DNA from 3 places in the Marinobacter bohaiensis genome. Region 3 is predicted to be linked to each of the others. Evidence: predicted binding sites of a transcription regulator. Region 3 holds the regulator's gene; each other region holds the start of a gene.
The links. The regulator FliA, encoded in region 3, starts transcription of late flagellar genes. The targets are predictions, from matches to a motif close to CTAAAGTTTNNNNNNNNNNNGCCGNTAA.
Positions count from the first base shown of each region.

Region 1: a site for FliA is predicted at 1,333-1,360, ahead of DKK67_RS21925 (methyl-accepting chemotaxis protein). Genes of this name have one in related genera too.
Region 2: a site for FliA is predicted at 1,299-1,326, ahead of DKK67_RS11780 (flagellar protein MotY). Genes of this name have one in related genera too.

Region 1 covers NZ_QGEH01000001.1:1,060,387-1,062,588, reverse strand. The annotation lists gene DKK67_RS21925 (methyl-accepting chemotaxis protein) at 1-1,186, opposite strand, end outside; gene DKK67_RS04720 (cation:proton antiporter) at 1,603-2,202, shown strand, end outside.
Region 2 covers NZ_QGEH01000001.1:2,626,486-2,628,687, reverse strand. The annotation lists gene rnt (ribonuclease T) at 1-91, opposite strand, end outside; gene pyrC (dihydroorotase) at 170-1,204, opposite strand; gene DKK67_RS11780 (flagellar protein MotY) at 1,376-2,202, shown strand, end outside.
Region 3 covers NZ_QGEH01000004.1:74,678-76,879, forward strand. The annotation lists gene cheY (chemotaxis response regulator CheY) at 1-298, opposite strand, end outside; gene DKK67_RS16985 (RNA polymerase sigma factor FliA) at 471-1,211, opposite strand; gene DKK67_RS16990 (MinD/ParA family protein) at 1,279-2,091, opposite strand; gene flhF (flagellar biosynthesis protein FlhF) at 2,200-2,202, opposite strand, start outside.

The sequences.
Region 1 (2,202 bases), on a different contig from region 3:
ATTCGATGATGCGGACGGCGTCGGAGGTGAGCGTCTGGTTCTTGCCGACCACACCGAAGATCTCTTCGGTCGCATCGGAGGTCCGGGAGGCCAGTTGGCGCACTTCATCCGCCACCACCGCGAAGCCGCGGCCCTGATCACCGGCGCGGGCCGCTTCGATGGCGGCGTTGAGGGCCAGCAGGTTGGTCTGGTCGGCAATGCCGCTGATGTTCTGGATGATGCTATTGATGGTCTGCGACTGCTTGTCCAGCTCGCCGATGCCGTCGACGGCTTTCTCCATCTGTTCGGCGAGCTGCTGCATCACCTCCGCGGTCTTCTGCATCACCTCCATGCCGCGCTTGGCACTGGCGTCGGTGTCCTGGGAGGTTTCGTAGGCGACACTGGCGGTGTTGGCCACTTCCTGGTCCTGCTTGACCTTGTCGGTGATGACCGTCGCAAACTTGACCACCTTGTAGTACTCGTCCCGCGAGTCGGTCAGCGGGTTGTAGGATGCCTCCAGCCAGACTTCATGGCCGTAGCGGTCGACCCGCTTGAAGCGGTCGGCGACAAAATCGCCTTGCCCCAGCCGGTTCCAGAACTGCTCGTAGTCGCTGGAGTTGTAGACCTCGGGCGGACAGAACATGCGGTGATGCTTGCCCTTGATCTCCTCCAGGGAATAGCCCATCGCGTCCAGGAACAGGTTATTGGCGTTGAGTACGTGACCGCCCATATCGAACTCGATCACGGCCGTCGAACGTTGCATGGCCTGGATCAGGTTCTCGTGCTGGCGGGAGGATTCGATGGTGCGGGTCAGGTTGTTGGCGAAGATGGTGAAGTGATCCAGATTGCCATCGCTGCGCTTGATCGGGCACACCGAGGCGCGCAGCCAGAAATGCGTCCCCGCCGGGTTCTGCACCTGCCAGGCTCCGACCCAGAACGCACCGGTATCAATCGCGTCCATCATCCGGCGATAGTGCTCGGTGTCACGCAAGTAGGTCGGCACCAGATCCCGGACGTGTCGGCCGTCCAACGCGGACAGGCCGCCGCCAAACTCGGCCTCGAAATTCCCGTTACAGGAGATGATCCGCCCACCGGTATCCAGCTCCAGCTTCATCACTTCCGTCGAAATGTCCGCGACTAACTGCCGCAGCATGTAGAGCTCTTCCTTCAGGGCGGCGTTTTCTTTTCGCAGTTCGTTTCCAAACATCGACAACAGTCCTGTAATGGGAGAAGACGACAGAGATGAAGGCCCTCATTGGCCGGCCGGGAGATCCCCCTCACTCATCCACGCGACGAGTCGGCTGGCAAGGTGGGCAGTGGTTCACGCCACACCCCAGCCGCTCAACAATAGATGTATCGGCTGCAACGGCTGGATGTTTAGCCAGATCATCATTGACGACCGCAAGGAACCGGTAATTGGCTATCATTGTAGACGCCGGGTCTGTTTCCCGACTCGACGTTCTGCTCCTTGATGAATGAGTGGCTGGCAACCCACGTTGCGGCTGCACGTCAACGACGCCGATGGTCCCGCCCTGTCGCCCCGTTCATACCAAGCTGTAGATCACACTCAATCACCAGACGGCGGCGTCTGGCTTTCAACCGATGTCTTGCCCGGGAGAGTCGATGGATACGTGGTATCTGCTGTGTTTCCTTTCCGCGATTGCGATACTCGTCGCCTTCGCCAACCAGTTTTTCCTCAACATGCAAACCACCATCGCCATTACGGCCGGCGCGGTGGTCCTGTCGCTGCTGCTGATCCTGTCGGGGAAAGTGCTCGGCAACCAGACCGCCGCGGCCATCTCCGGCATGCTGGGCAGTGTGGATTTCAAATCGTTATTGCTGGAGGGCATGCTCGGCCCCCTGCTGTTCGCGGGGGCGCTTGAAATCGATCTGCGGGCGATGCGCAAGCGCCGCTGGGAAATCACCATCCTGGTGTTGTTCGGCACCCTGGCATCCACCTTCCTGGTGGGCCTGTTCCTTTTCTGGTTGCTGGGATGGATGGGCTGGGCCGTACCGTTTATCTACTGCCTGCTGTTCGGCGCGCTGATCAGCCCCACCGACCCGATTGCGGTCCTGGCCATCATCAAACAGATGAAGGCGCCACCCTCCATATCCATCCAGGTGGAAGGCGAATCCCTGTTCAACGACGGCGTCGGCCTGGTGGTGTTCACGACGATCTTTGCCCTGGCCTTCACCAGCGCCGAACCCACCTTTGGCAACGTC
Region 2 (2,202 bases), on a different contig from region 3:
CCACCTCCAGCAGGGCGTCCGTGTCGGCATTGAATCCGCCGGTTTCCACATCCACGACGACAGGCAGAAAGCCGCGAAAACGGGCGGCCATGGGGGAGGTTGGTTTGTCTTCCTCGATCACTGAGTACCCTTACTGTTAATGACTTGATTCGGTTGCGGCCCGCCGGCTTCAGGCCTGCAGACGCCAGCGGATCTGCTCGCCCGCCCGCAGCGGTGTGATACGACCGCTGCCCAGCGGCAGACTCTCAGCCTGGGTCCAGGGCTCGCGCACCAGGGTGATGGTGTCCGTGTTGCGCGGCAGGCCGTAGAAGTCCGGGCCGTTGAAACTGGCGAAGGCTTCCAGGTTGTCGAGCGCGCCCAGGTCGTCGAAGGCTTCGGCGTAGAGTTCGATCGCCGCCGGCGCGGAGAAGCAGCCGGCGCAGCCGCAAGCGCTTTCCTTGCGGCTGGTGTCGTGGGGCGCCGAATCGGTGCCCAGGAAGAAACGGCGATCGCCGCCAACCACCACGTCCTGCAGGGCCTGCTGGTGGCGCTGGCGTTTGAGGATGGGCAGGCAATACAGGTGCGGGCGCATGCCGCCGACCAGCATGTGGTTGCGGTTGTAGAGCAGGTGCTGCGGGGTGATGGTGGCGGCCAGGTTACGGTCGCTTTCCAGCACGAACTGGGCGGAATCCTCGGTGGTGATGTGTTCGAGCACCACTTTCAGGTCCGGGAAGCGCTCCCGGGTCGGCGCCAGCACGCGCTCCAGGAAAATCTTCTCGCGATCGAAGATGTCGATGTCGCTGTCGGTCACCTCGCCGTGCACCAGCAACAGCATGCCGCACTCGCTCATGGCTTCCAGCACCGCATCGATGTTGCGGATATCGGTCACGCCGGAGGATGAGTTGGTGGTGGCGCCGGCCGGGTAGAGCTTGGCGGCGATCACGCCCGCCTCGCGCGCCTGGCGGATGTCCTCGGCGGTGGTCTGCTCGGTCAGGTAAAGGGTCATCAGCGGGTCGAAATCCGCGCCCTCGGGCAGCACGGCCATGATGCGCTGGCGATAGGCCAGGGCGTCGCTGGCGTTGACCACCGGTGGCACCAGGTTGGGCATGATGATCGCCCGCCGGAAGCAGCGCGCCGTGGCCGGAACGACATCGGCCAATACCTCGCCATCGCGTACGTGCAGGTGCCAGTCATCGGGGCGGGTCAGCGTCAGGGTCGTGGTCATGGGCGTCAATCTTCCAATCCGGTGAACAGAATTTGCTGCGGAGTATACCAGACCCGGCGTTTGGATGGACGGCCGGGAAATTTCCGGCGAACGGCTAAAGGTTCGCCCCCGTTGGCCGATAGGTGAAGAGTCAACGCAACTTTTTCACGCAGTCACCACGGGTTATCGGCGATGCGACGTTCTCTGCGCCCCCTGCTGGTCGTTCCTTTACTGGCGTTCCCCCTGACGGGGACCGAAGCGGCCAGTTACGGCGCCGGCATCGAAAACAGCCAATGGTATCTGGCCTCCTCGGTTTTCAGCTGTTCGCTCACCCATGAGGTGCCCGGGTACGGTCGAGCGGTGTTCCAGCATCGGGCCGGCGATGAGCTGCGCTTTTACCTGGAGTCGGACATCCGCCTGATGAAAGTGGGCGCCGGTTACCTGAACGTCGAAGCGCCGAGCTGGCGGCCCGGCGTCGCGCCGACGCGTCTGGGGCGGGTACAGGTGACCACCGAGCAGCGTTCGGTGGAAGTGGATACGCCGCGGGCGATGGCCATGGTTCACGGTCTGCTCAAGGGCATGGCGCCGACGGTGACCAGCGAAGCCCGCTATTCCAGCGAGCCGGTCCGGGTCCAGCTGTCGAACATCAACTTCGCCGGCACCTACCAGGACTACCAGACCTGCGTCGCCGGGCTGCTCCCGGTGAACTTCGACCAGATCAAGCGCTCGCGGATTCACTTCAAGCTCGACAGCGCCCGGCTCAGCGATGCCGATCTGGATCGCCTCGACCTGATCGTCCAGTTCATCCACGCCGACAGCAGCATTGCGCGGATCTTCGTGGATGGCCACACCGATCGCAGCGGCACCCGCATCCACAACCGCACCCTGTCCGAGAACCGCGCCAATGCGGTGGCGGAGTATCTCAAGGCCAATGGCATCGCGGCCGACAAGATCGTCACCCGTTACCACGGCGAGCGCTACCCGGCCTCCGGTAACCCGGCCGACAACCGCCGCACCAC
Region 3 (2,202 bases):
CCTGGGCGGCGGCCACGATCTGGTCGCGCTTGGCTTCGGCCGTGACCATCAGGATGGGCAGGTCCTTGAGCGTGTCGTCGGCACGACAGGCCTGCAACAGCTCGAAGCCGGACATGCCCGGCATGTTCCAGTCGGTGACGAGGAAGTCGTACTTGCCGCTCTTGAGCATGGGCAGCGCTGTGTTGCCGTCGTCGGCCTCGTCGGTATTGGTGAAACCGAGGTCGCGCAGCAGGTTCTTGATGATGCGCCGCATCGTGGAGAAATCATCCACGATCAGAATTTTCATGTTCTTGTCCAATGGGACCTCCAATCGTTACAACCCGGGATACCAATCGTGCCGGCCCGCCTCCTTCTGACCGGCCACACCGTGCCGGCGGGATCAAAAGGCACCGCCTATTCTGTCCAGTCCACGGACGCTGTAAAGCACCCGTTACCAAAAACTACAGTTTGTACCGTTCTCTAGTGTCGAATCAGCCCGGTTGCCAGTCGCTCAGGCGCGCTTTCAGACGCAGTGCCGCCTGACTGTGGATCTGGCTGACGCGACTCTCGCTGACGCCGATGACCGCGCCGATTTCCTTGAGGTTAAGCTCTTCCTGGTAATACAGACTCAGGACCAGCTTTTCGCGCTCCGGCAGCCCGTCAATGGCCTGAGCCAGACTGTGCCGAAAACCGGCTTCGGACAACTCCGCATAGGGGGCGTCAGATACCGCATCTTCATTGTCTATCGGCACCTCGCCGGATTCATTTAGCTCATCGAGGCTAAAAAGTCGTCCGCCGCTCGAGTCGGCGAGGCAGGCGTGGTATTCGTTGAGCGTCATTTCCAGCTCGGCGGCGACGTCCGCATCCCTGGCTTCCTCGCCGGTACGGGCCTCGACGGCCTTGATGGCCTGCGCGATGCGACGGGTGTTGCGATGGACGGAGCGCGGCACCCAGTCACCCCGGCGGATCTCGTCAACGATCGCGCCACGGATACGGATACCGGCGTAGGTTTCGAAGGAAGCGCCTTTATTGGCTTCGTATTTTTGCGCGGCCTCCAGCAGGCCGATCATGCCGGCCTGCATCAGGTCTTCCAACTGCACAGAGGCGGGCAGCCGCGCCATCATGTGCAGCGCGATCTTCTTCACCAGCGGCGCGTGATCCTCGACCAGTTGCCGGGCCGCACTCCGCTCACTGCTTTGTTGGTAGATTCCAAGGCCTTTTGCCAACGTCATCAATCCGGATTACCCAAACAGCCCGTTTGACCGCCATACCACCTGCCCTGTCGGCCGGCGTACTGCATCAGGCGTCAACCAGACGCTCTACGAAAAATTCCAGGTGCCCCCGCGGCGACGACGGCAATGGCCAGTTGTCGACTTTCTGGGCCAGGGCATTGATGGCCAGCGACGCCTTGGCGCGGGGATAGGCTTCGAGCACTGCACGCTGACGTTGTACCGCTTTCTTGACCGCCTCGTCGAACGGGACGATGCCCTCATATTGTAGTGCAACATCCAGGAATCTCTCGGTCACCCGGGTCAACTTGCCGAACAGGTGCTTGCCTTCCTGGTCGTTGCGTACCTGGTTGGCCAGGATGCGGAAACGGTTAGTGCCGTAATCACGGTTCATCAGCTTGATCAGGGCGTAGGCGTCAGTGATGGAGGTGGGCTCGTCGCAGACCACCAGCAGCAGCTCCTGGGACGCTCGCAGGAAGCTGACCACGGATTCGGAGATGCCGGCGGCGGTGTCCACGATGAGCACGTCGATCTGGTCGCCCAGTTCGCTGAACGCGTTGATCAGTCCGGCGTGTTCCATCGGCGTCAGTTGAGTCATGCGCTGGGTGCCGGAGGACGCCGGAACGATCTTGATGCCGCCCGGCCCGTCCACCAGGACGTCGCGCAGGTCGCACTGACCGTTCAGCACGTCGGACAGGTTGTGCTGGGCGGTGATGCCCAGCAGCACGTCGATGTTGGCCAGTCCCAGATCAGCGTCCAGGACCACCACACGACGCCCCATCTGAGCCAGGGCAATGGCCAGATTGACCGAAACGTTGCTCTTGCCAACGCCACCTTTGCCGCCGGATACGGCGATCACCTGAACCGGGTTTGGTCTACTCATGCCGGGTACAGTCTCTCACGACAGGTTGTGATTCTCTCGGCCGGTTCCGACCGGCTCTGTGTATGGACGGCTCCAGAACGATCGGCGGCTCCGGCAACCTTCCCGTATTCA